Regions from separate parts of the Allokutzneria multivorans genome, predicted to be linked through region 2. Evidence: riboswitches for the same ligand, from Rfam matches in the RefSeq annotation. Region 2 holds a riboswitch; each other region holds the start of a gene.
What was found. Region 2 has a riboswitch for S-adenosylmethionine ahead of ABD798_RS10155 (methionine ABC transporter ATP-binding protein). Riboswitches for the same ligand answer to the same signal wherever they lie in the genome.

Region 1: it holds a riboswitch for S-adenosylmethionine, as region 2 does, so the genes downstream of both, thrC (threonine synthase) here and ABD798_RS10155 (methionine ABC transporter ATP-binding protein) in region 2, are expected to answer to the same signal.
Region 3: it holds a riboswitch for S-adenosylmethionine, as region 2 does, so the genes downstream of both, ABD798_RS29025 (aminotransferase class V-fold PLP-dependent enzyme) here and ABD798_RS10155 (methionine ABC transporter ATP-binding protein) in region 2, are expected to answer to the same signal.

Annotation. Positions count from the first base shown of each region.
Region 1 covers NZ_BAABAL010000017.1:424,274-431,417, reverse strand. The annotation lists gene ABD798_RS22945 (SSI family serine proteinase inhibitor) at 286-696, shown strand; gene ABD798_RS22940 (SSI family serine proteinase inhibitor) at 850-1,254, shown strand; gene holA (DNA polymerase III subunit delta) at 1,368-2,348, opposite strand; SAM riboswitch class I at 2,501-2,632, shown strand; gene thrC (threonine synthase) at 2,644-3,906, shown strand; gene ABD798_RS22925 (DNA internalization-related competence protein ComEC/Rec2) at 3,970-6,306, opposite strand; gene ABD798_RS22920 (ComEA family DNA-binding protein) at 6,303-7,058, opposite strand.
Region 2 covers NZ_BAABAL010000006.1:97,994-105,137, reverse strand. The annotation lists gene ABD798_RS10175 (aminodeoxychorismate synthase component I) at 1-30, opposite strand, end outside; gene ABD798_RS10170 (TatD family hydrolase) at 464-1,303, shown strand; gene ABD798_RS10165 (resuscitation-promoting factor) at 1,300-2,631, shown strand; gene rsmA (16S rRNA (adenine(1518)-N(6)/adenine(1519)-N(6))-dimethyltransferase RsmA) at 2,747-3,613, shown strand; SAM riboswitch class I at 3,761-3,851, shown strand; gene ABD798_RS10155 (methionine ABC transporter ATP-binding protein) at 4,062-5,075, shown strand; gene ABD798_RS10150 (methionine ABC transporter permease) at 5,072-5,755, shown strand; gene ABD798_RS10145 (MetQ/NlpA family ABC transporter substrate-binding protein) at 5,789-6,604, shown strand; gene ABD798_RS10140 (4-(cytidine 5'-diphospho)-2-C-methyl-D-erythritol kinase) at 6,662-7,144, shown strand, end outside.
Region 3 covers NZ_BAABAL010000019.1:242,458-249,601, reverse strand. The annotation lists gene ABD798_RS29030 (potassium/proton antiporter) at 96-1,574, shown strand; SAM riboswitch class IV at 1,680-1,794, shown strand; gene ABD798_RS29025 (aminotransferase class V-fold PLP-dependent enzyme) at 1,832-3,175, shown strand; gene lspA (signal peptidase II) at 3,193-3,768, shown strand; gene ABD798_RS29015 (RluA family pseudouridine synthase) at 3,765-4,691, shown strand; gene ABD798_RS29010 (AsnC family protein) at 4,785-5,801, opposite strand; gene ABD798_RS29005 (extracellular solute-binding protein) at 6,077-7,144, shown strand, end outside.

The DNA of each region.
Region 1 (7,144 bases), on a different contig from region 2:
AATTCCCTTCGAAGCACCAAGGTCTTCACGAGGCGCAACCCGAAGCCCCCTCGACCGCCTTAGATACCACCGTAAGAACGGTACTTTGGCAAGGCTTCGTTGCGCAGGAAAACATGGTTCCCTCGGACAGCAGGGCGCATACCGCCATTGGAGGGATCGCCCCCTGCTTCCCCCGTCTGTGAGGACGCTCACTGAGCGCGACCGGAAGCCGCCCGCGTATTCGGAGTGGGACACCCACAGGTGACCCGAGATATATCCGAACATATTTCGAGGAAAGGGAAGTCCATGTCCTGGAACCGACCGCTCAGGTTCGTTCCGATCGCGGTGACCGCGCTGCTCGCGGCGCTGGCGACACCGGCGGGAGCGATCCTCCCACCCGCGCCGCCCGCCGCCGCGCTCGTGCTCACCAGCACGCCCGGCGAGGCTCCCGCGCCCTCGGCGAGGCGGGTCCCGCTGACCTGCTCGCCGGACGGTGGCGGCCACCCCGCGCCCGTGGCCAGCTGCGCGGCGCTGGCGCGGACCGGCGGGAGCGTCGCCGCGCTGCACCTCGACCCCGGCGCCAGCTGCCCGCTGATCTACGCCCCGGTGACCACCACGGCAACCGGAACGTGGTTCGGCCGCCGGGTTCGCGAACAGATCACTTTCCCGAACAGATGTGTGCTGATCGCAAAAACCGGACCCTTATTCCGATTCTGACGAGTTCTCACCGAGCCGAGCTCGACAAGGTTGTTGCCGCGACAATCACATATTCAGTCACGCGCAGTTCACGCAACCGTCAAAGTCGTCACTCGTAGGCTGTATTGACATGAATTCCGAAGAAAAATCTTCAGATCACGGAAAGGGTTTGCAATGCTCCGCAACCGTTTGCCCGGCTCGCTCCTGACCGCGGGCGCGGTCATGCTCTGCCTCACCCCGCCCCCGGCAGTTGCCGGAACCGACATGAACGCTCCCTCAGTTCTCGCACTGTCCGTGGTCGACGAGCACCGGGGAACCCCCGCCAGGAGGGTGACCCTGCGATGCGACCCCACGGGCGGTAACCACCCGTTCGCCGCCGCGGCCTGCCCTCAGCTGGCGGAGGTCGACGGAAACTTCACCCGATTGAATGTCGGTCCACATCCACAGTGCACGAAGGAATATGCACCTCGCACTGTGAGCGCGAGCGGTTTCTGGCGTGGACGGCCGGTCAGCCACCGGGCCGCCTACGCCAACAGCTGCCTCGCACTGGCGGCGACGGGCTCGATCTTCCGCTTCTGAGCTGGGATTTTCCCGGCAGGGCGGAGCAAGCGGGGGTTCCTCGGCGTGCCGCTGGCGGAGGAACCCCCGCGACCGCTCGCCGGATGTGTCCGTTGCGTCCTGTACGTCCCGCTTCAGCGGCGGTTGCGCGCGGCGGCCACTTTGAGCACGGCGCGCTCCACCGCGTAGTCCGCGCTGGCGGCCATGCCCTTCACTTCCGCGTTGAGGGTGGCGACGAGTCCCATCGCCTCGACGAGGCCCTCCGGGGACCAGCCCTGCGCCTGGCCGAGCGCCTTCTTGACCTTCCACGGCGGCATGCCGAGCTGACCCGCGAGCTGGAACGGGTCCGCCCGCCCCACTCCGGCCACCCTGGCGATGGTGCGCACCGCGTCGGCCAGCGCGTCGGCGAGCAGCACGTGCGGAACGCCCAGCTGCAACGCCCAGCGCAGCGATTCCAGCGCGGCGGTGCGGTCGCCGGTAACGGCCTTCTCCGCCACCGCGAAGCCGGTCATCTCGGCACGGCCGCGGTGGTAACGGCGCACCGCCTGCTCGTCGACCTTGCCGCCGGTGTCCGCGACGAGCTGCGAGGCCGCGGCCGCCAACTCGCGCAGATCGTTGCCGACCGTCTCCATCAGCGCCGCGAGCGCGGGCCCGTCGATCTTGCCACCCGCGCGCCGAACCTCGTTGCGCACAAAGGATTCCCGGTCACTGGCCTTGGTCAGCTTCGCGCACTCCGCGACCGCCGCCCCCGCCTTGCGCAACGCGGCGGGCAGCTCCTTGGCGAGCTTGCCGCGCCCGCCCCCCGTGTGCGTGAGGACCAGGGTCACGCCCTCGGCGGGGTCGCGGATGTAGGAGAGCACCGCCTCGGCGATCTCCTTGCCCGCGTCCTGGGCCGCCTCCAGCACGATCACCCTGCCCTCCGCGAACAGCGAGGGGCTGAGCAGCTCGACCAGTTCGGGAGGGGTGAGATCGGTCACCCGGACCCGGCGCAGCTCGGCCTCCGGATCGGCCTGCCTCGCGGCGTCCAGCGTGGCCCGCACGGACCGCTCGACGAGGAGCTCTTCCTCTCCGATGACCAGGTGCAACGGGGCTGGCGCTGCGGCGGGAGCACTCACCGCGCCATCCTCGCACGAGGGTCGGACGGCGCGGCCGCCGCGCACGTCCCGCATCATGGGCAACGGTGGCTCTCCCGTGGGACGTTGCCGTAGCGTGACCACCGGACGGCCGCCGAAGGGCGCGCCTCCGCACAGCACCACCACAACTGAACAGCTCATCCAGAGGGGTAGAGGGATCGGCCCTACGACACCCCGGCAACCGACGCCAGACCACGCGGGATCTCCGCGAGGCCACCGGCGATCACGGTGCCAAATCCGGCCCGCACGAGCGGGAAAGATGAGGAGAGACCTCGCGATGACGACCATCGAGGCGCGCCGCAGCGCCCACCAGTTCGACCTCGGCCCGGCCCGCGCCCTGGTGTGCCGCGAATGCGGCAACGAGGTGCCGCTCGCCGCGGAGTTCGCGTGTGCGGAGTGTTTCGGCCCCCTTGAGGTCGGCTACGACTTCGGCAAGATCACCCGCGCGGAGATCGAGGCGGGGCCCCGCTCCATCTGGCGCTACCGCAACCTCCTTCCGGTGCCCTCGGACGTCCAGGAGCACCCCAACACCGATCCGGGCCTGACCCGGCTGGTCAAGGCCGACCGCCTGGCCGCCGCGCTCGGCGTGCGCAAGCTGTGGGTGAAGGACGACACCGGCAACCCCACGCACTCCTTCAAGGACCGCGTGGTCGCGGTGGCGCTCGCCGCCGCGCGCCAGCTCGGGTTCACCGTGCTGGCCTGCCCCTCCACCGGCAACCTGGCCAACGCCGTCGCCGCGGCAGCGGCGCGGGCGGGCTGGGAGTCGGTCGTGCTGATCCCCTCCTCTCTCGAGCGCGCGAAGGTGCTCACCACCGCCGTGTACGACGGTGCGCTGATCGCCGTCGACGGCAACTACGACGACGTGAACCGGCTGGCCACCGAGCTGGCCGCCGACCACGAGGACTGGGCGTTCGTCAACGTCAACGTCCGCCCGTACTACGCGGAGGGCTCCAAGACCCTCGGCTACGAGGTCGCCGAGCAGCTCGGCTGGCGCCTGCCGCAGCAGATCGTCGTGCCGGTCGCCTCCGGTTCGCAGTTGACCAAGGTGGACAAGGCCTTCCGCGAGCTGGGTGAGCTGGACCTGGTGGAGCCGACCCCGTACCGGGTCTTCGGCGCCCAGGCCACCGGCTGCTCCCCCGTCGCCGCCGCGTTCCAGGCGGGCCACGACGTGATCCAGCCGGTGAAGCCGGACACGATCGCCCGCTCACTGGCGATCGGTGCTCCCGCCGACGGTCCCTACGTGCTGGACACCGTGCGCCGCACCGGAGGTTCGGTGGAGCACGTCAGCGACGAGGAGGTCGTCGACGCGATCCGCCTGCTGGCCCGCACCGAGGGCATCTTCGCCGAGACCGCGGGCGGCGTGACCGTCGCGACGGCGAAGAAGCTCATCGAGTCCGGCCAGCTCGACCCGGACGCCGAGACCGTCCTGCTGATCACCGGCGACGGCCTGAAGACCCTCGACGCGGTGGAGGACAAGATCGGCCCGCGCGCCACCGTGCCGCCGTCGAGCGCCGCCGTCCGCGAAGCACTCGGCCTCTGACAGGTCACGGCCTCTGACAGGTCACAGACAAAGCGTCACCGGCAAAGCGTCACTGGCAAGCGCTCACCGCCTGGGCGGTGGCCGTGGTTCTCCTCTCCGTGCGGTCGCCAGACCATCGCGGGTGGCCAGAACGGCGACGTCACCGTCCAGGTCGGTGCGCAGGACGCGCACTCCGGCGAGCGAGTGCAGGACCAGTGGGCTCGGGTGGCCGTAGTCGTTGCCCGCGCCCACGCAGATCAACGCGACTCGGGGCCGCACCGCGCCCAGGAACCGGGGCAGGCTGTAGCGGGACCCGTGGTGCGGCACCTTGAGCACGTCCGCGCTGACGTCCACTGTGGACGCCAGCAGCTCGGCTTGCGTGGCCAGTTCGATGTCTCCGGTCAGCAACATCCGCCCCGCTGGTGTGTGCGCCCGCAGCACCAGTGAGGCGTCGTTGACCACGGTCCCCGGCAAGGGTGTCTCCGAAGTCCGCGGTGCCGGAGACCTCAGCGGTGCCAGCACCTCCAGCGCCAACCCGGGCCACTCCAGCCGCTGACCGCGACTCAGTTCGATCAACGGAACTCCCGCCGCCGCAACGGTGTCACGCACCTCCTTCATCGCCCAAGCGGGCTCTCTCAGTGGCCCGACCGCGACCGCTCCCACAGATCTCTCCGCGAGCACCGCCGCGAGCCCGCCGATGTGGTCGGCGTGCAGGTGGCTCAGCACCACCACAGGAACGCGATCAACGCCCAGCCGATCCAGACAAGCGTTGACCGCCAACGGTTCTGGCCCGGTGTCGACCAGGACCGCGCGCCCGGGCTCAGCGACCGCCAGCACCACGGCGTCGCCCTGCCCGACGTCACACGCCACCGCCGCCCAGCCGTCAGCGGGCCACTGCGGCTTGAGCAGCTTCACCGGAACCGCGGTCAACACCAGCACAACCACGCCGAGCACCAACACGATCCGGAACCGGCGGCTCCGCAGCAGCAACACGACCACAACGAGCAGCGCGGCGAGCAGCAGTCCACCAAGCACACCGGAAGGCCACGGAACACCGCTGTCCGGCACCGCGGCGGCACGTCTGCCCACGGTGATCAGCCACCACACCTCGGGCCCCGCCAGGTGGACCAGAAGCTCCGCAGCGCCCTCGTGCACCGTCGAGACCAGCGCAGCGAGCACACCGAACACCGTCGCAGGCGCCACAACGGGAGCCGCGAGCAGATTGGCCGGAATCGCCACCAGGCTGATCTCTCCGGACAGCGCCGCGATCAACGGAGCCGTGGCGAGCTGTGCCGCCGCCGGAACCGCGATGGCCTCGGCGAGCCCCACCGGCACTCCGCGATCGCGCAGTGCCGCGGCCCACCTCGGCGCGAGGATCACCAGTGCCGCGGTCGCCAGCACCGACAACGCGAAACCCGCGGTGTTGGCCAGTCCAGGATCGAACAGCAGCAACACGATCACGGCTCCGGCGAGCGCGGGAATCGCGGAACCCTTGCGCCCCAACACCAACGCCAGCAGCGTCACTCCGCCCATCACCGCCGCGCGCAGCACGCTGGGCTCGGGCCGCGCGAGCACCACGAAGCCGACCAGAGCCAGCACCGCCGCCAAGCCCGACAATCGTGGCCCTGCCGTCAGCAACCGGAACAGCAGCAGGACAGCGCCGCACACGATCGCCAGGTTCGCCCCGCTCACGGCCAACAGGTGGGCCAGTCCGGACAACCGGAACTCCTCCACCACGCGCGGAGACAGTCCAGCGGTGTCACCGACCACCAATGCCGGAAGCAGCCCCGCGAGCTCCGGGGAAAGCACCTTCGCGGCGTCGCGGAGCCCGGCGCGCACGCCATCAGCGGCGGTCTGCCAGCTCGGCGCGGGGCCGACAGCGATCGGTGGTCCCCGGACCCGCAACACCGCCACCGTGAAGTCCCCGCCGCGCGGCATGATCAGCGCTCCGGTCGCCGTGACCTCCTGCTCCGGCAACAACGCCGACCACGCGACCGCCGGAGCCAGCAGCAACACCGAACCACCCGGCTCATCGCTCAACCGAGCGCGGACCGCCACCTGGTCCGCACCAGCGGGCCGACCGGCGTATCCCTTGGTGCGCAACGGTCTTGGGTCTTCGGACAACGTCGCCCTGATCGTCGCGGTCGCACCCTTGCTCGCGAGCTCGCGCAGCGGGTGCGTGGCGGCGGGCAGGGCGTGGCTGGTGACGACCACCGCAGCCGCGCCCGCGAGGACGCTCGCCGCGAGCAGTCCGTTGGCCCACGCACCCGTTCCCCGCCACACCGCGAGGAACGCGAAGGCTGCCGCCAGCACGCCGCACAGCACCGTGGCGAGCCAGCCGAGGTGCAGCCCGACCAGTGCCACCGCCCAGACCGCGACCGCGGCGGGTACGAGCCGGATGTCCAGCTGTGCCGGGATCACAGCGTCACCAGCTCACGGAGCTTCGCCAGACGCGAAGTTCCGATGCCGTCCACCTCGCGGAGCTGGTCCACGGACGCGAACCGCCCGTGCCTGGTGCGCCACTGCACGATCCGCTGCGCTGTCACCTGCCCCACGCCCGGCAGACCGTCGAGCTGGTGGACGGTCGCGGTGTTGAGGCTGATCTTCGCGCTCTCCGACGGGCCGGACTCCCCCGACGGCGCGGGCAGGCCGACGACGATCTGCTCACCGTCGCTGATTTTCCTCGCGAAGTTGACCGTCGCGGGGTCTGCGTCGGGCAACACTCCACCGGCCGCCTGCACGGCATCGGCTATCCGCGCGCCCTCCGGCAGCGACACCAGGCCGGGCTTGCCGACCCGGCCCACCACGCTCACCACGAGCTGGGCCGTTTTCTGTTGTGGCGCAACGGGAGGCGAGACCACGGGCGCCGGTTCGGCCGCGACGCCGCCCGGCCACAGCAGGACGGCCACGAGGGCGGCGAAGGCGGCGACCGCCACCAGCGCGAGCGCTCCGGAGCGGCCGGGGTTCAGCCTCGCGCGGCGCAGCCACTCCGGCACCAGGCGGTCGAGCAGGGCGATGCGGGGCGCGGGGCCGATGTGGATCTCCACTGGTCCCGCCGGTGGGTCGGGGTCCTGCGGTGCCGGACCGGACAGGGCTGCCAGGCGCTTCTTCGCCAGGATCTCCTGCCTGACCCTGGCCGTGCCCGCTGGGTGGTCGAGGTGGGGGTTCGTCACCGTTTCGACGTTAGGGAGGTGGTGGGGGTGGTGGCGGGTGAATGTGGCTGGCTGTGGACAAGTAGCGGCGATGTGGACCAGTCGGG
Region 2 (7,144 bases):
GGAGACCAGAGGCCAGGCAACGACTCGCACGATCGCCCATCATGGGCCAGGAATCCCGCCGCTGGTAGGTCCTGCGCCGTTGTGTGAATTTCAGCGCGTGGGATCGGACCACGGCGCTGTTGCCGCGCACACCATGGAGATTAGGAAGCCGGGACCGCCGCGTCACTGAGGAAAACCAGCGAAACCCCGGTGGACGACCACAGCGAAATCCTGAAGAAAACCTCAGTGTGCTCGGCCTGCCGCACACCCACACTGGACGAGCCGACGCACAACGGCTGCGCCTGGATCACGCAGCCGCGGAAGAACACCGCAGACGATCATCGCCCACACGAGGAGAAGGGAGAAGAGCTGAGAGAACCTCACCAGGACGGAGCCGGATAAGGCGACCAACTCCGCGAACCGTAGGCTGTGCGGCCGTGTGCACCCGTGTGCTGACTCCCCGTCACTGCCCGGCGGTGCCGAGGTGAGCGGGGAACGCAAGGGCGAACGCCCGCCGCTCCCCGAACCGCTCCCGGCCCCTGCCGTGGACTCGCACACCCATCTGGACGCGTGCGGCTGCGTGACCGCGCAGGACGTCGCTGCCGCCATGGACAGGGCGAACTCCGTCGGCGTCGCGCGGGCGATCACCGTCGCGGACGACCTGGCCGCCGCGCGCTGGGCAGCTGAGGCCGCGACGTGGGACGAGCGCGTCTTCGCCGCCGTCGCCATCCACCCGACCAGGACCTCGGTGTTCACCGACGCCGACCGCGCCGAGCTGGAGAAGCTCGCCGGTCAGCCGAAGGTCGTGGCGATCGGCGAGACCGGCCTGGACTACTACTGGGACTACTCGCCGCACGACGCGCAGGCCGAGGCCTTCCGCTGGCACATCGACCTGGCCAAACGGGTCGGCAAGCCGCTGATGATCCACGATCGCGACGCGCACGAGGACGTCCTGCGCGTGCTCGACGAGGAGGGCGCGCCGGACACGGTCGTCTTCCACTGCTTCTCCGGTGACGCGGACTTCGCCCGCCGCTGCGTGGACACCGGCTACGTGCTGTCCTTCGCGGGCGCGGTGACCTTCCGCAACGCCAAGGCGCTGCGCGAGGCAGCCCTGCTGGTCCCGGTCGAGCAGCTGCTCGTCGAGACCGACGCCCCTTTCCTCACCCCCCACCCGTTCCGGGGCAGGCCCAACGAGCCGTACTGCGTCGCGTACACCCTGCGCGGCCTCGCAGAGCTGCGCGGGGACGACCTCGCCGAGCTGGCCGCGGCCACCACCGCCACCGCTGAACGGGTCTTCCGGTTCCAGGAGGTAGTCGCTCCGTGACTGATCCCGGCTACGAGCATCCCGAGGACGTGACCGAGCGCACGGTCGAGATCCCGGTGGTTGTCGACGACGCCGTTGTCGATTACGGTCCCGTGACCGACAGCCGGGGTGGGGACATCTCGGGCGGTCTGACCCCCACCTGGGTGGGGGAGGCGCCGGAGTCCTGTCGGGGGAACGACGGCGACCCGCACGACCGTTCGCCCCTGCCCGGACGCCCGACGTCTGGACCACCTGTGAAGAGCACGATGGTCAGGGCGGCAGCAGCCGCCACCCTCCTGGTCGTCACCACCGGCGGAGCGACCGCCATCGCGATGGACAAGACGATCACGATCACCGTCGACGACGAGCAGCGCCAGGTGCACACCTTCGCAGGCACCGTCGACGGCGCGCTGGACAGCGCCGGGCTGAGCGCGGGCGCCAAGGACGCGCTCGCCCCCGCCGCGCACGCCTCGATCATCGACGGCAGCCGGATCGTGCTCAAGCGCGGCCGCAAGCTCATGCTCACCGTGGACGGCCGCAAGCGCGAGGTGTGGACCACCGCGCTGACCGTCGACGAGGCCATGCGCCACCTCGGCATGCGCCACGACGGCGCCCTGCTCTCCGCCGACCGCCACCAGCGCATCCCGCTGGAGGGCATGGCACTGGACCTCAAGACCGCCAAGCTCATCACCCTCCTCGACGGCGGCCAGCAGCCGCGCGAGGTGGCCACCAACGCCACCTCCGTCGAGGACCTGCTCCGCGAGCAGAACGTCGCCCTCGAACAGGACGACACCGTCAAGCCCGAGCCGAAGACCCCGCTCACCGGCGAGAAGATGACCGTCGAGGTGACCAGGAGCCGCTTCACCGAGGTGGTCGAGAAGGTCAAGATCGACCCGCCCGAGGAGAAGCAGGAAGACTCCTCGATGAACAAGGGCGAGAAGGAAGTCATCGAGGAGGGCGAGCCGGGCGAGAAGGAGGTCACCTTCAAGGTGATCACCGTCAACGGCAAGCGCACCGAGAAGAAGGAACTGCGCAGCAAGGTCCTCAAGGAGCCCAAGCCGCGCAAGATCAAGGTCGGCACCAAGCCGATCGCCGACGCCGCGGTGTGGGACCGGCTCGCGCAGTGCGAGGCCACCGGCAACTGGTCGATCGTCAGCGCCAACGGCAAGTACCACGGCGGCCTGCAGTTCGACCGGCAGACGTGGCAGGCCTACGGCGGCGGCGCCTACGCTCCGGTGGCCAGCCAGGCATCGCGCGAACAGCAGATCGCGATCGCCACCAAGGTCCGCGACCGCCGCGGTGGCTACAGCGCCTGGCCGCACTGCTCCGCCAAACTCGGCCTCCGCTGACCCCACGCTCGCTCATGATCAACGCCGCCTTTGGTGCGGTGAACTCCCTGAACGACCCGTTCAGTGCGCTCAACGCACTGAACGGGTCGTTCGGTGCAACGGCTAGGGTTCGGGTGTGGATGAGCGGGTAGGGGATGTGCGGCTGCTCGGGCCCGCCGATGTGCGGCGACTGGCCGGAGAGCTGGGGGTTCGGCCGACGAAGAAGCTGGGCCAGAACTTCGTGCACGACCCGAACACCGTGCGCAGGATCGTCAACGGCGCCAACCTCACCGAGGACGACGTGGCGCTGGAGATCGGCCCGGGGCTCGGCTCGTTGACGCTGGCGCTGCTGGACGCGTGCAAGGCCGTGGTGGCGGTCGAGATCGATCCCGTGCTCGCGTCCCGCCTGGAGCAGACCGCTGCCGAGCAGGCCCCCGCCCACGCGGACAGGCTGACCGTCCTGCCGGCCGACGGCATGAGGGTCACCGCCGCGGACTTCGCGCAGCCGCCGACCGCGCTCGTGGCGAACCTGCCGTACAACGTCTCCGTTCCCGTCGTGCTGCACCTGCTGGCCGAGCTGCCGTCGTTGAAGCGCGGGCTCGTGATGGTCCAGGCGGAGGTCGCAGACCGCCTCGCGGCGCGCTCCGGCAGCAAGATCTATGGCGTGCCCAGCGTCAAGGCCGCCTGGTACGCCGATGTGCGCAAGGCCGGACCGGTGCCGCGCGCGGTGTTCTGGCCGGTGCCCAACGTGGACTCGGCGCTGGTGTCCTTCGTGCGAAGAGAAGAACCGTCCACTGTGGACCGCCAGGCCGTTTTCTCGTTGGTGGACGCGGCTTTCGCGCAGCGGCGCAAGACGTTGCGGGCCGCGCTCGCCGGCTGGGCGGGCTCCGCCGCCGTTGCGGAGCAGTGTCTCGTCGCGGCGGGCATCGACCCCTCGACGCGCGGGGAGCAGTTGGACGTCGTGGACTTCGCGCGCATCGCGCAGGCCCGTACCTCACTCTGAGACTGGTATCACCATTCGGGAATAGTTCACGTTCGCGGCGCGTTCACCTGCACGTTCGGCCGTGAGTGTGACGTGCCGAACGATCCACCGCTTGAGACCCGAAACGACTTGCCTCTGTCCGTCATCGTCGGTTCTACTGTTCGCAGCAATCCATCCCGAGCGGCCGAGAGACCTGGCTCAGCGACGCCGCAGCAACCACCCGGAAACGGGCAGGTGCTAACGCCAGGACCGATGGAGTCCTCATGTCTCGCCAGCCGATGTCCGCACGTCGACCCAACCTGGTCCGTCGACGCTGTGTCGACCAGTGCCTCCGCACGGTGAGTGGCTGTCGCCGCGCATTCCGCGCCGCCGCCTGACCACCTCTCACACCCCACCCCCTTAACCGTCCACTGTGGACGGTCTCGGAGCGCTGCCGTCACGAGCGGCAGCCGTGCCATGGAGTCATATCGTGATCACTGTTGAGAACCTGACCAAGAGCTTTCCCGGAAAGGGGGGCGAGGTCCGCGCGTTGGACGGCGTCTCCCTGGAGGTTCCCGCCAACACGATCCTCGGCGTCGTCGGCACCAGCGGTGCCGGCAAGTCGACCCTGGCCCGTTGCATCGCGCTGCTGGAGCAGCCGGACTCCGGCTCGATCCGGGTGGACGGCACCGACCTGGTCAGCCTCTCCGGCGCTTCGCTGCGCGCGGCCCGCAGGCAGATCGGCGTCGTCCCGCAGAACGACTCCCTGCTGCGCCAGCGCACGGCGGCGGGCAACATCGCGCTCCCCCTGGAAGCCGCGAAGGTGCCCGGTCCGCAGCGCAAGCAGCGGGTGGCCGAACTGCTGGAACTCGTTGGCCTGTCGGACAAGGCGGCGAACTACCCCGACCAGCTCTCCGGTGGTCAGCGGCAGCGGGTGGCCATCGCCCGCGCGCTCGCCGCGAGCCCCTCGGTGCTGCTGGCCGACGAGCCGACCTCGGCGCTGGACCCGGAGACCACCGGTTCCGTGCTGACCGTGCTCGACCGCGTGCGCTCCGAACTGGGCCTCACGGTCCTGGTGGTCACCCACGACATGGCCGTGGTCCGCCGGATCTGCGACGACATCGCCGTGCTGGAGCACGGTCGCGTCGTGGAGAACGGCAAGGTCCTCGACCTGATCTCCGAGCCCGGCAGCCGCACCGCCTCGGCGCTGCTGCCCGAGCTGGACCAGGTCTCCCAACAGCACACCGCCAAGTACGACCGGGTTGCCGACGTGGTGCTGGTCGGCTTCGCCGCGGTCGGCGCGCTGTTGCCGGAGGCCGCGAGCCGCCACGACGTCGAGCTGTCGCTGCTCGGCGGTGGCATGACCCGGCTCAACGACACCCCCGTCGCCCGCTTCCGCATCGCGCTCAACGGCGAGCGGGCCGACGCCGCCCTCAAGTGGATCGGCGAGCGCGGCGCCGTCGTCCGCCACAAGCCCACCCTGGTTGCGGGGACTGCTGCGTGAGAACCGAAACACCCTGGTCCACCGTCTTTGAGCTGCTCGCGGAAACGGGGTGGGAGACGCTGTACATGGTGGCCCTCTCCGCCGTGTTCGCGTTGATCGGCGGCCTGCCGCTGGGCGTGCTGCTGCACGTCACCTCGCCGGGAGGACTGCGCCCGCAGGCGCTGACCTACCGGTTGCTCAACTTCGTCGTGGACATCGGCAGGTCACTGCCGTTCGTGATCCTGCTGATCGCGTTGCTCCCGGTGACGCGCTCGATCGTCGGCACCACGCTCGGCAGCACCGCGGCCGTCGTTCCGCTGACGGTCGGCGCGATCCCGTTCCTCGCCAGGCTCGTCGAAGGCGCGCTGCGCGAGGTGGACACCTCCGTCGTGGAGGCCGCGATCACCACCGGGGCAACCAAGCCGCACATCGTGCGCGGCGTGCTGCTCCGCGAGGCCGCGCCCGCACTGGTCGCCGGGATCGGCGTCACCGTGATCGCGTTGATCGGCTACTCCGCCATGGCGGGCGTGGTCGGCGGCGGCGGTCTCGGTGACCTCGCGATCCGCTACGGCTACCAGCGCTTCGACACCAAGGTGCTGATCAGCACCGTCGTGGTGCTCGGCGTCTTCGCCCGCCTCGTGCAGTTCCTCTTCGACCTCGGCTCGCGCGGCATCGACCGCCGTCGCCGGGTCACCGCCTGAGCCTCTTCTTCTCTTTAAGGACAACGAATTCCCATGCGTCGTATCCGCACGCTCGCCGCCGCCGCAGTCGTCACCGCCAGCGCTCTCCTGCTGGGTGCCTGCGGAGGTGCGGACCCCGCGAAGGACCCCAACGCCGCCATCCGCGTCGGCGTGAGCCCCGTCCCGCACGCCGAGATCCTGCGCTACGTCGCGGACAACCTGGCCAAGGACAAGGGCATCAAGGTCGACGTCGTCGAGATCAGCGACTACGTCACGCCGAACACCGCGCTCGCCGAGGGCCAGCTGGAGGCCAACTACTTCCAGCACAAGCCCTACCTGGAGGAGTTCACCGGCGCGCGCAACATCAAGCTCCAGTCCGTCGCCCCCGTGCACGTGGAGCCGCTCGCGGTGTTCTCCAAGAAGGTCAAGAAGATCGAGGAGCTGCCGCAGGGCGCCAAGGTCGCGCTGCCCAACGACCCGAGCAACCTCGCCCGCTCGCTGAACCTGCTCGCCTCCACCGGCCTGATCAAGCTCAAGCCGGGCACCGAGGCCAAGGCCACCAAGCAGGACGTCGCCGAGAACCCCAAGCGGGTCGAGCTGCTGGAGACCGAGGCGGCCCAGCTGCCGCGCAGCCTGGACGACGCCGACGCCGCCGTGGTCAACGGCAACTACCAGCTGGAGGCCAAGCTCGACCTCAAGACCGCGCTCGTGGTGGAGAAGGCCGAGGGCAACGCCTACGCCAACCTGCTGGTCACCCGGCCGGAGCTGGCCGAGGACAAGCGGATCAAGGTGCTGGCCGAGCTGCTGCGCTCGCAGCAGGTGCGCGAGTTCATCGGCAGGACCTTCCCCGGCGGTGTGATCCCCGCCTGAAATCCGGCGAAGACGTGAACAGGGGGCGCGGGGCCGTAGGCTGGCAGAGTGCTTGCCGTGGTCCCGCCCCCTGTGACCGTCCGCGCCCCCGCCAAGGTGAACCTCCACCTCGCGGTGGGTGACCTGCGCGAAGACGGCTATCACGAGCTGATGACCGTGTTCCAGGCCCTCTCGCTCAACGACGAGGTGACCGTTGCCCAGGCCGACGAGCCGGGCATCGAGGTCGTCGGCGACGGTGCCGATCTGGTGCCCGACGACGCCTCGAACCTCGCGTGGCGCGCCATCGAGGCGCTCGCCGAGCGCGCGGGCCGCGACCCCGACGACCCCCGCGTGCGCGTGGTGATCCGCAAGGGCATCCCCGTCGCGGGCGGCATGGCGGGCGGCAGCGCCGACGCCGCCGCCGCGCTGGTCGCCGCCGCCGCGCTGTGGCGGATGGAGATCGGCAGGGACGAGCTCTCCGAGATCGCCGCGACCATCGGCAGCGACGTGCCGTTCTGCCTGCACGGCGGGACCGCGCTCGGCGCGGGCCGGGGCGAGCGG
Region 3 (7,144 bases), on a different contig from region 2:
TTCGAAACCCGAGAGCGAACTCTCATCGGCTCCGAATTCTTGCGGCGAGCAGCGACAATGGTGGCTCAGGTCACCGGACGTGCGATGGAGGCGGTGTGGCGGAGCTGTCGCTGGGACTCGGGATCGGCGCCCTGGTCGTGCTGATCGCGGTGCTCGCCGTGCGAGCCTCGGTGCGGCTGGGCCTGCCGTCGTTGTTGCTCTACCTCGGGATCGGGCTGTTACTCGGCGAGGCGGGCTTCGGCATCCTGTTCAGCGACGCCCAGCTGACGCAGAACCTCGGCATCGCGGCGCTGGTGGTGATCCTCGCCGAAGGTGGCCTGACCACGCGGTGGCACAACGTCAAACCCGCGCTCGGACTGGGCATCGCGATGTCCACTGTGGCCGTCGCGGTGAGCATCGGCGTCACGGCGACGGGCCTGCACTACCTGCTCGACCTCGACTGGCGGACCGCGTTGCTGTGGGGCGCGGTGGTGTCCTCGACGGACGCCGCCGCGGTGTTCAGCGTTCTGCGCGGACTCGGTGTGCACCGCAGGATCTCCGGAACCCTGGAGCTGGAGTCGGGTCTCAACGACGCGCCGGTGTACATCGCGGTCGTCCTCCTCGCCAGCACGGAGACGGCCAGTTGGTGGACACCCGCGCTCGTGGTCTACGAGCTCGGCGTGGGCGCGGTCGTCGGCATCGCGCTGGGGTGGTTCGGCGGTCAGGCGTTGCGCCGCGCGGCGTTGCCCGCGACCGGTCTCTATCCACTTGCGACAGTCGCGGTGTGCGTGCTCGCGTACTCGGCGGGCCAGGAGCTGCACGCCTCGGGACTGCTCGCCACCTACGTCGCGGGACTGGTGCTGGGCAACGCGAAGCTCCCGCACCGCAGCGACACGCTGTCCTTCGCCGAAGGGCTCGGCTGGCTCTCCCAGATCGGGTTGTTCGTGCTGCTCGGCCTCTACGCCTCGCCGGGGCGGCTGCCGAGCGTGATCATCCCGGCGCTGATCACCGGCGCGGTGCTGGTGCTGGTCGCCAGGCCGCTGTCGGTGCTCGCCGCCGCGCTGCCGTTCCGGGTGCCCTGGCGGGAGCAGGTCTTCCTGTCGTGGTCGGGGCTGCGCGGCGCGGTGCCGATCGTGCTCGCGCTGATCCCGGTGACCCAGGACGTCCCCGGCGCGCAGCAGCTGATCGACGTGGTGTTCGTGCTCGTCGTGGTGCTGACCCTGATCCAGGGCACCACGCTGCCGCTGGTGGCGCGGATGCTCGGGCTCGTGCGCCGAGGTGAGCCGCAGCAGGTCGAGGTCGACTCGGCGCCGCTGGACGAGCTGGGCGCGGAGCTGTTGCAGGTGCGCGTGCCGGAGGGCTCGAAGCTGCACGGCGTCTACATCACCGAGCTGAGGCTGCCCGTCGGCGCGACGGTGAGCCTCGTGGTGCGCGGCAAGGCCGGGTTCACGCCGCAGCCCACCACGCGCATCCAGGTGGGCGACCAGCTGCTGATCGTGGCCACCGAGGAGGTGCGCGAGGGCGCCGAACGACGGGTCCGCGCCATCGACCGCGCGGGTCGCTACGCGCGCTGGAAGGGCGAGTCGGGGGACTGATTCCCTTGCGCCGCAACGGCTCCAGTCAGCTGTGGCGCAGGTCGCGTTCCAGGATCTGGACGGGGTCTGGCGCGTTGGCGCGTCCTCGGCTACTTTCGATCGCAAGGTCATGAGTGCCAGCGACAAGCCCTAGCTTGCTGGTCGGCAACCCTCCAACCGCGGTGGGGTGCTCTAGGTGAGGACCTGGTTCACCGCGCAACGCGGTGAGCAAGCGCGGACTCCCTCCCGGCGAGTCCCACGGACTCACGGAGGTCGCTGTGTCGCTCGCGTTCGCCCCCATCCGTTCCTCGGTTCCCTCCGTCGTGGGCTCGCGCCTGACGGTTCCGCTGGTCACGGGCGAGCTGGTGCCCTACGCGAACCTCGACCACGCCGCCAGCGCCCCGTGCCTGGAGCAGGTCCGCGACGCCGTCGACGAGCTGCTGCCCTGGTACGCCAGCGTGCACCGCGGCGCGGGCTTCGCCTCCCAGGTCTGCACCCGCATCTACGAGCAGGCCCGGCACGCCGTCCGCCGCTTCGTCGGAGCCCGCCAGACCGACGCCGTGGTCTTCACCCGCAACACCACCGACTCGCTGAACCTGTTGGCGCGCAGCGTTCCCAAGGGCACCAGCGTCTTCGTCTTCGACACCGACCACCACGCCGCGCTGCTGCCGTGGCGCGGTCCCCGGGTGAACCGGTTGCAGACCCCCGCGACGCCCGCCGAGGCCGTCCGCGTGCTCGACGAGGCGCTCAAGTCCGCTCCGGTCGGCCCGCGCCTGGTGGTGCTGACCGGCGCCTCCAACGTGACCGGTGAGGTGTGGCCGGTCAACGACCTCGTCCGGTGCGCGCACTCGCACGGCGCGCGGACCGTGCTCGACGCGGCGCAGCTCGCTCCGCACCGGCCGGTGGACGCCAGCGCCGCCGAGGTGGACTACGTCGTGCTCTCCGGGCACAAGCTCTACGCCCCGTTCGGCGCGGGCGCGCTGGTCGGCCGCTCCGACTGGCTCCAGCAGGCCGAGCCGTACCTGATCGGCGGCGGAGCCACCCGCAACGTCGTCGACTGGGGCGACCACCTGGGCGTGAGCTGGTCGAAGGTGCCCGAGCGGCACGAGGCCGGCTCGCCCAACGTCGTGGGCGTGCACGCGCTCGCCGTGGCCTGCGGAGTCCTGGCGCGGCAGCGCTGGGAGGACGTGAAGGCGCACGAGGACAAGCTGTTCACCCAGCTCAAGGCCGGTCTGGCCACGGTGCCCGGCTTCCGCGAGCTGACCCTGTTCGGGGACGAGGCGCCGGACCGCGTCGGCGTTGTCAGCTTCACCGTCGACGGCCACGACGCCGGGCTGCTCGCCGCGATCCTGTCGGCGGAGTACGGCATCGGCGTGCGCGACGGCGCGTTCTGCGCCCACATCGCCACCAAGCGGCTGATCGCCGGGAGCGGTTCCGAGGGTGGCCGGGCGCTGCGCGTCAGCCTGGGCCTGGGCAACAACTCCGAGCACGTCTCGCGCGTGGTCGGCGCGCTGCGGCGGATCGTCGCGGACGGCCCGAAGTGGGAGTACGAGCTCGTGGACGGCCGCTGGACCCCGCGCAACGACCCCCGGCCGCTGCCGCCGTTCCTGGCCGATCTCTGATCAGCGACAATGACCGGGTGAGCGACAATGACCCGGTGAGCACCGAGAGCACACCACCGCCGCCACCGCGCAGGCTCGGCTTGTTCGCCGCGCTGGCCGCGGTGGTGCTGGCGCTGGACATCGTCACCAAGTTCTGGGCGGTCGCGTCCCTGGAGGGCCAGGAACCGGTGCGCCTGTTCGGCGGCGGGCTCTACCTGGTGCTGGTCCGCAACCCCGGCGCGGCGTGGTCCATCGGCGCCGACTACACCTGGGTGCTGTCGCTGATCATGGCGGCGGTGGTGCTGGCGATCCTGTACTTCGCGCCGCGCCTGCGCTCCGGTGGCTGGGCGGCCGGTCTGGGCCTGGTGCTGGCCGGAGCCCTCGGCAACCTCGGCGACCGGCTCTTCCGCCCGCCGGGCTTCCTGCACGGGCACGTCGTCGACTTCCTGTCGCTGTTCGCCCCGGACGGCTCGGTGTGGCCGGTGTTCAACGTGGCCGACTCGGCGATCTGCGTCGGTGGAGCGCTCATCGTGCTGATGGCGCTGCTCGGCCGGGAGTACGACGGCACGATGATCGAGAAGAAGTCTTCCAAGAAGAAGGAGTCCCAGTCGTGAGCGCGCGAACGCTGCCAGTGCCGGACGGCCTGGAGGGCATGCGCGTCGACGCGGGCCTGTCGAAGCTGCTCGGCCTGTCCCGCACGGTCGTCGCCGGGCTGACCGAGAAGGGCGATGTGCTGCTCGACGGCCAGCCCGTCGGCAAGTCCGACCGGCTCACCGCGGGCTCCTGGCTGGAGATCACCCTGCCCGAGCCCGAGCGCCCCATCGAGATCCAGGCGATCGCGGTCGAGGGCATGGTCGTGCTGCACGAGGACGACGACATCGTCGTGATCGACAAGCCGGTCGGCGTCGCCGTGCACCCCAGCCCCGGCTGGAGCGGCCCCACGGTGGTCGGCGGGCTCGCGGCGGCCGGTGTGCGCATCGCGACCTCCGGCGCGGCCGAGCGGCAGGGCGTCGTGCACCGACTCGACGCTGGCACCACCGGCGTCATGGTCGTCGCGAAGAGCGAGCACGCGTACTCCGTGCTGAAGCGCGCGTTCAAGGAGCGCACGGTCGACAAGGGCTACCACGCCCTGGTGCAGGGCCACCCCGACCCGTCGCGCGGCACCATCGACGCGCCGATCGACCGGCACCCCAAGCACGACTACAAGTTCGCGGTGATGAACGGCGGCAAGGACTCGATCACCCACTACGAGGTGATGGAGGCCTTCCGCGCGGCGTCCCTGGTCGACGTGAAGCTGGAGACCGGGCGCACCCACCAGATCCGCGTGCACTTCTCCGCGCTGAAGCACCCGTGCGTCGGCGATCTGACCTACGGCGCGGACCCGGTGCTGGCGAAGCGGCTCAACATCACGCGACAGTGGCTGCACGCGCGCACGCTCGGCTTCGACCACCCGGCTGACGGCCAGTGGGTGCAGTTCGTCTCCGAGTACCCAGCCGACCTCGCCGACGCCCTCGAAGCCCTCCGCGCCGAATCCTGACGCCCGCGTTTGCGTACCCAATGTGGCATTTGTTTCGTCAGACGTAACCAATGCCACATTGGGTCGTTCAGTCGGCGCTGAAGAGGTTGAGGGTCAGTCGAGGGTGGACCAGGTGAGGCTGCGCTTGTCGTCGTCGGAGCGCGCGCTCCACTTCACCGAGACCACGTCGATGGACTCGGGGAGCACGTAGACGGTGTGGCCGCCCGCCGTCTCGCCCGGGTTGACCCCGATGCGGTGCGGCGGCCGGGAGGACAGCGAGACCGGGGCCTTGGAGACCTGCCTGCCGTCCGTGGTGATGAGCACCAGGTACAGGTCGGGCAGCGAGGCGAAGGGGATCTGGCCGCGGTTGGTCAGCTCGGTGTGCACCACGACCGCGCGCTCACCCTCCTGGAGGCGGTAGCCCGCAGCGGTGAAGAGGAAGTCGGCCGGGTCGACGACCTCGACCAGCTGGATGCCGAGCTGCTCGCCTTCGAGGCCGATCGTCTCCAGGGTGGTGCCGACCTTGCCGGTGCGCGGACCGGCGGGCAGCGCGGGCTGGTCACCGCGCGCCCACGAGGAGCTCTGCGGCGGACCCCACGTGCTGAGCACCGGGTCGGCGGGCTGGGGCGGCTGCGTCGGCTGGGGCGGCTGGTGGTGCGGCGGCTGCTGGGGCTGGACCGGGAACGGCGTGCTCTGCGGGTGCTGCTGCGCGGGGAACGGGGTGCTCTGCGGGAAGGCCTGCGGCGGGTACGCGCCGGTGTGGCCGCCGTGCACGGGGTACGGGCCGCTGGGGCCGGGGTAGGGACCGCTGGGCGTGCCGTGCACCGGGTAGGCGCCGCTCGGCGTCCCGTGCACGGGCTGGTGCGGATGCGGGTGCTGCTGCTGACCGGGGTGGCCCCAGTGCGGCTGCTGTTGTTGCGGCGGCGGAGGGGCGAGCGCGGCGCGCAGGCCGTTGGGGTCGCACTCGACGCCGACGAGCAGCGGGAGGCCGGTCGCGGAGAGCGCGATCAGCCGGGAGGCCACCTCGCGCGGGTCCATCCCCGCTCTCGCGGCGATCTCGTGCACGGCCGCACGGCCCGCCTCCGCTACCAGGGCGAGCAAACGGGCATCGACGGGATCTGGCACAGCCACGCACGGCACGCTACCCCGTCGCCGAGATCAACGCGCCGACGCCCACACCGGGAGAACGTGGGCAAAAGTAGAGCGCGCTAACAGCTTCTGCATTCCGTCCAGGCCGAAGTGTGGGCATGCGAAGGCTTGTTGTGCCTGGTAGAAGGCACTTGAGCAATCAAGACGGGTGCCCGCGCGGTCCGGGAAACGGTCTGGGAACAGCCCTTGTCATCGTTGTCGGACTGATCGAGGATGGCCGACCTCAGGACCAGCTCAGCGACGAGGAAGGTCGGAGAATGCGACGCAGAGCCGCGCTCGTTGCAGTGACCGCCGTGACCGCCGTGACGGCGCTCAGCGGATGCCTAGGGCAGCCGCAGAGCGCAGACAGCTCCCGCAACGCCGACGCCAAGGAGGTCTCGCTGACCATCACCGGCAACGCGGTGGCGGGCGGCAAGAACTCGGCCAAGGCCGGGTGGGTGACGGACTGGGTGATCCCCCGCTTCGTCGAGGAGCAGAAGCGCAAGGGCGTCACCGCCACCGTCCGCTTCGAGGGCAACGGCGCGGGCGACGAGGACTACAAGACCAAGATCGCGCTGGACCTCAAGACCGGTGGCGGCGCGGACATCATGGCCGTCGACGGGATCTGGGTCGGCGAGTTCGCCGGGGGCAAACAGATCCGCTCGCTGGACGAGATCGTCGGCAAGGACAAGGTCGACGCGTGGGAGGGCTGGAAGCAGATCCCCCAGGCTGTGCAGAGCGTCGGCGTCTTCGAGAACAAGCGCTACGGCGTACCGGACGGCACCGACGGCCGCGTGCTCTTCTACAACAAGAAGCTCTTCGCGCAGGCGGGTCTGCCCGCCACCTGGCAGCCGCGCAGCTGGGACGAACTGCTCTCCGCCGGTGAGGCGCTGAAGAAGCTGCCCGGGGTCACCCCGATCCAGCTCAACGCGGGCACCGCGATGGGCGAGGCGACCACCATGCAGGGGCTGCTGCCGCTGCTCGTCGGGACCGGGAAGCCGTTGCTGGCCAACGGGAAGTGGCAGGGCGCGACCAGCAACCTCAAGGACGTCCTCGGCCTGTACCAGCGGGTCTACGGCGGTGGTGGGCTCGGCGACCCGCTGTTGCAGCAGGAGGCCAAGGGGCGCGACAAGTCCTTCGCCCAGTTCGCCGAGAACAAGATCGGCATCATGCTGGAGAGCGACTACCTGTGGCGCTCGGTGCTGGAGCCGACCAAGGGCGCGGTGAAGATGGCCGACCGCGACAGCTCCGTGGGCTGGGCGATGATCCCGGCGCAGCGGCCGGGCGCGGGCGTGCGCGGGCAGGACTTCGTCAGCATGTCCGGCGGCGCGATCAACCTGATCAAC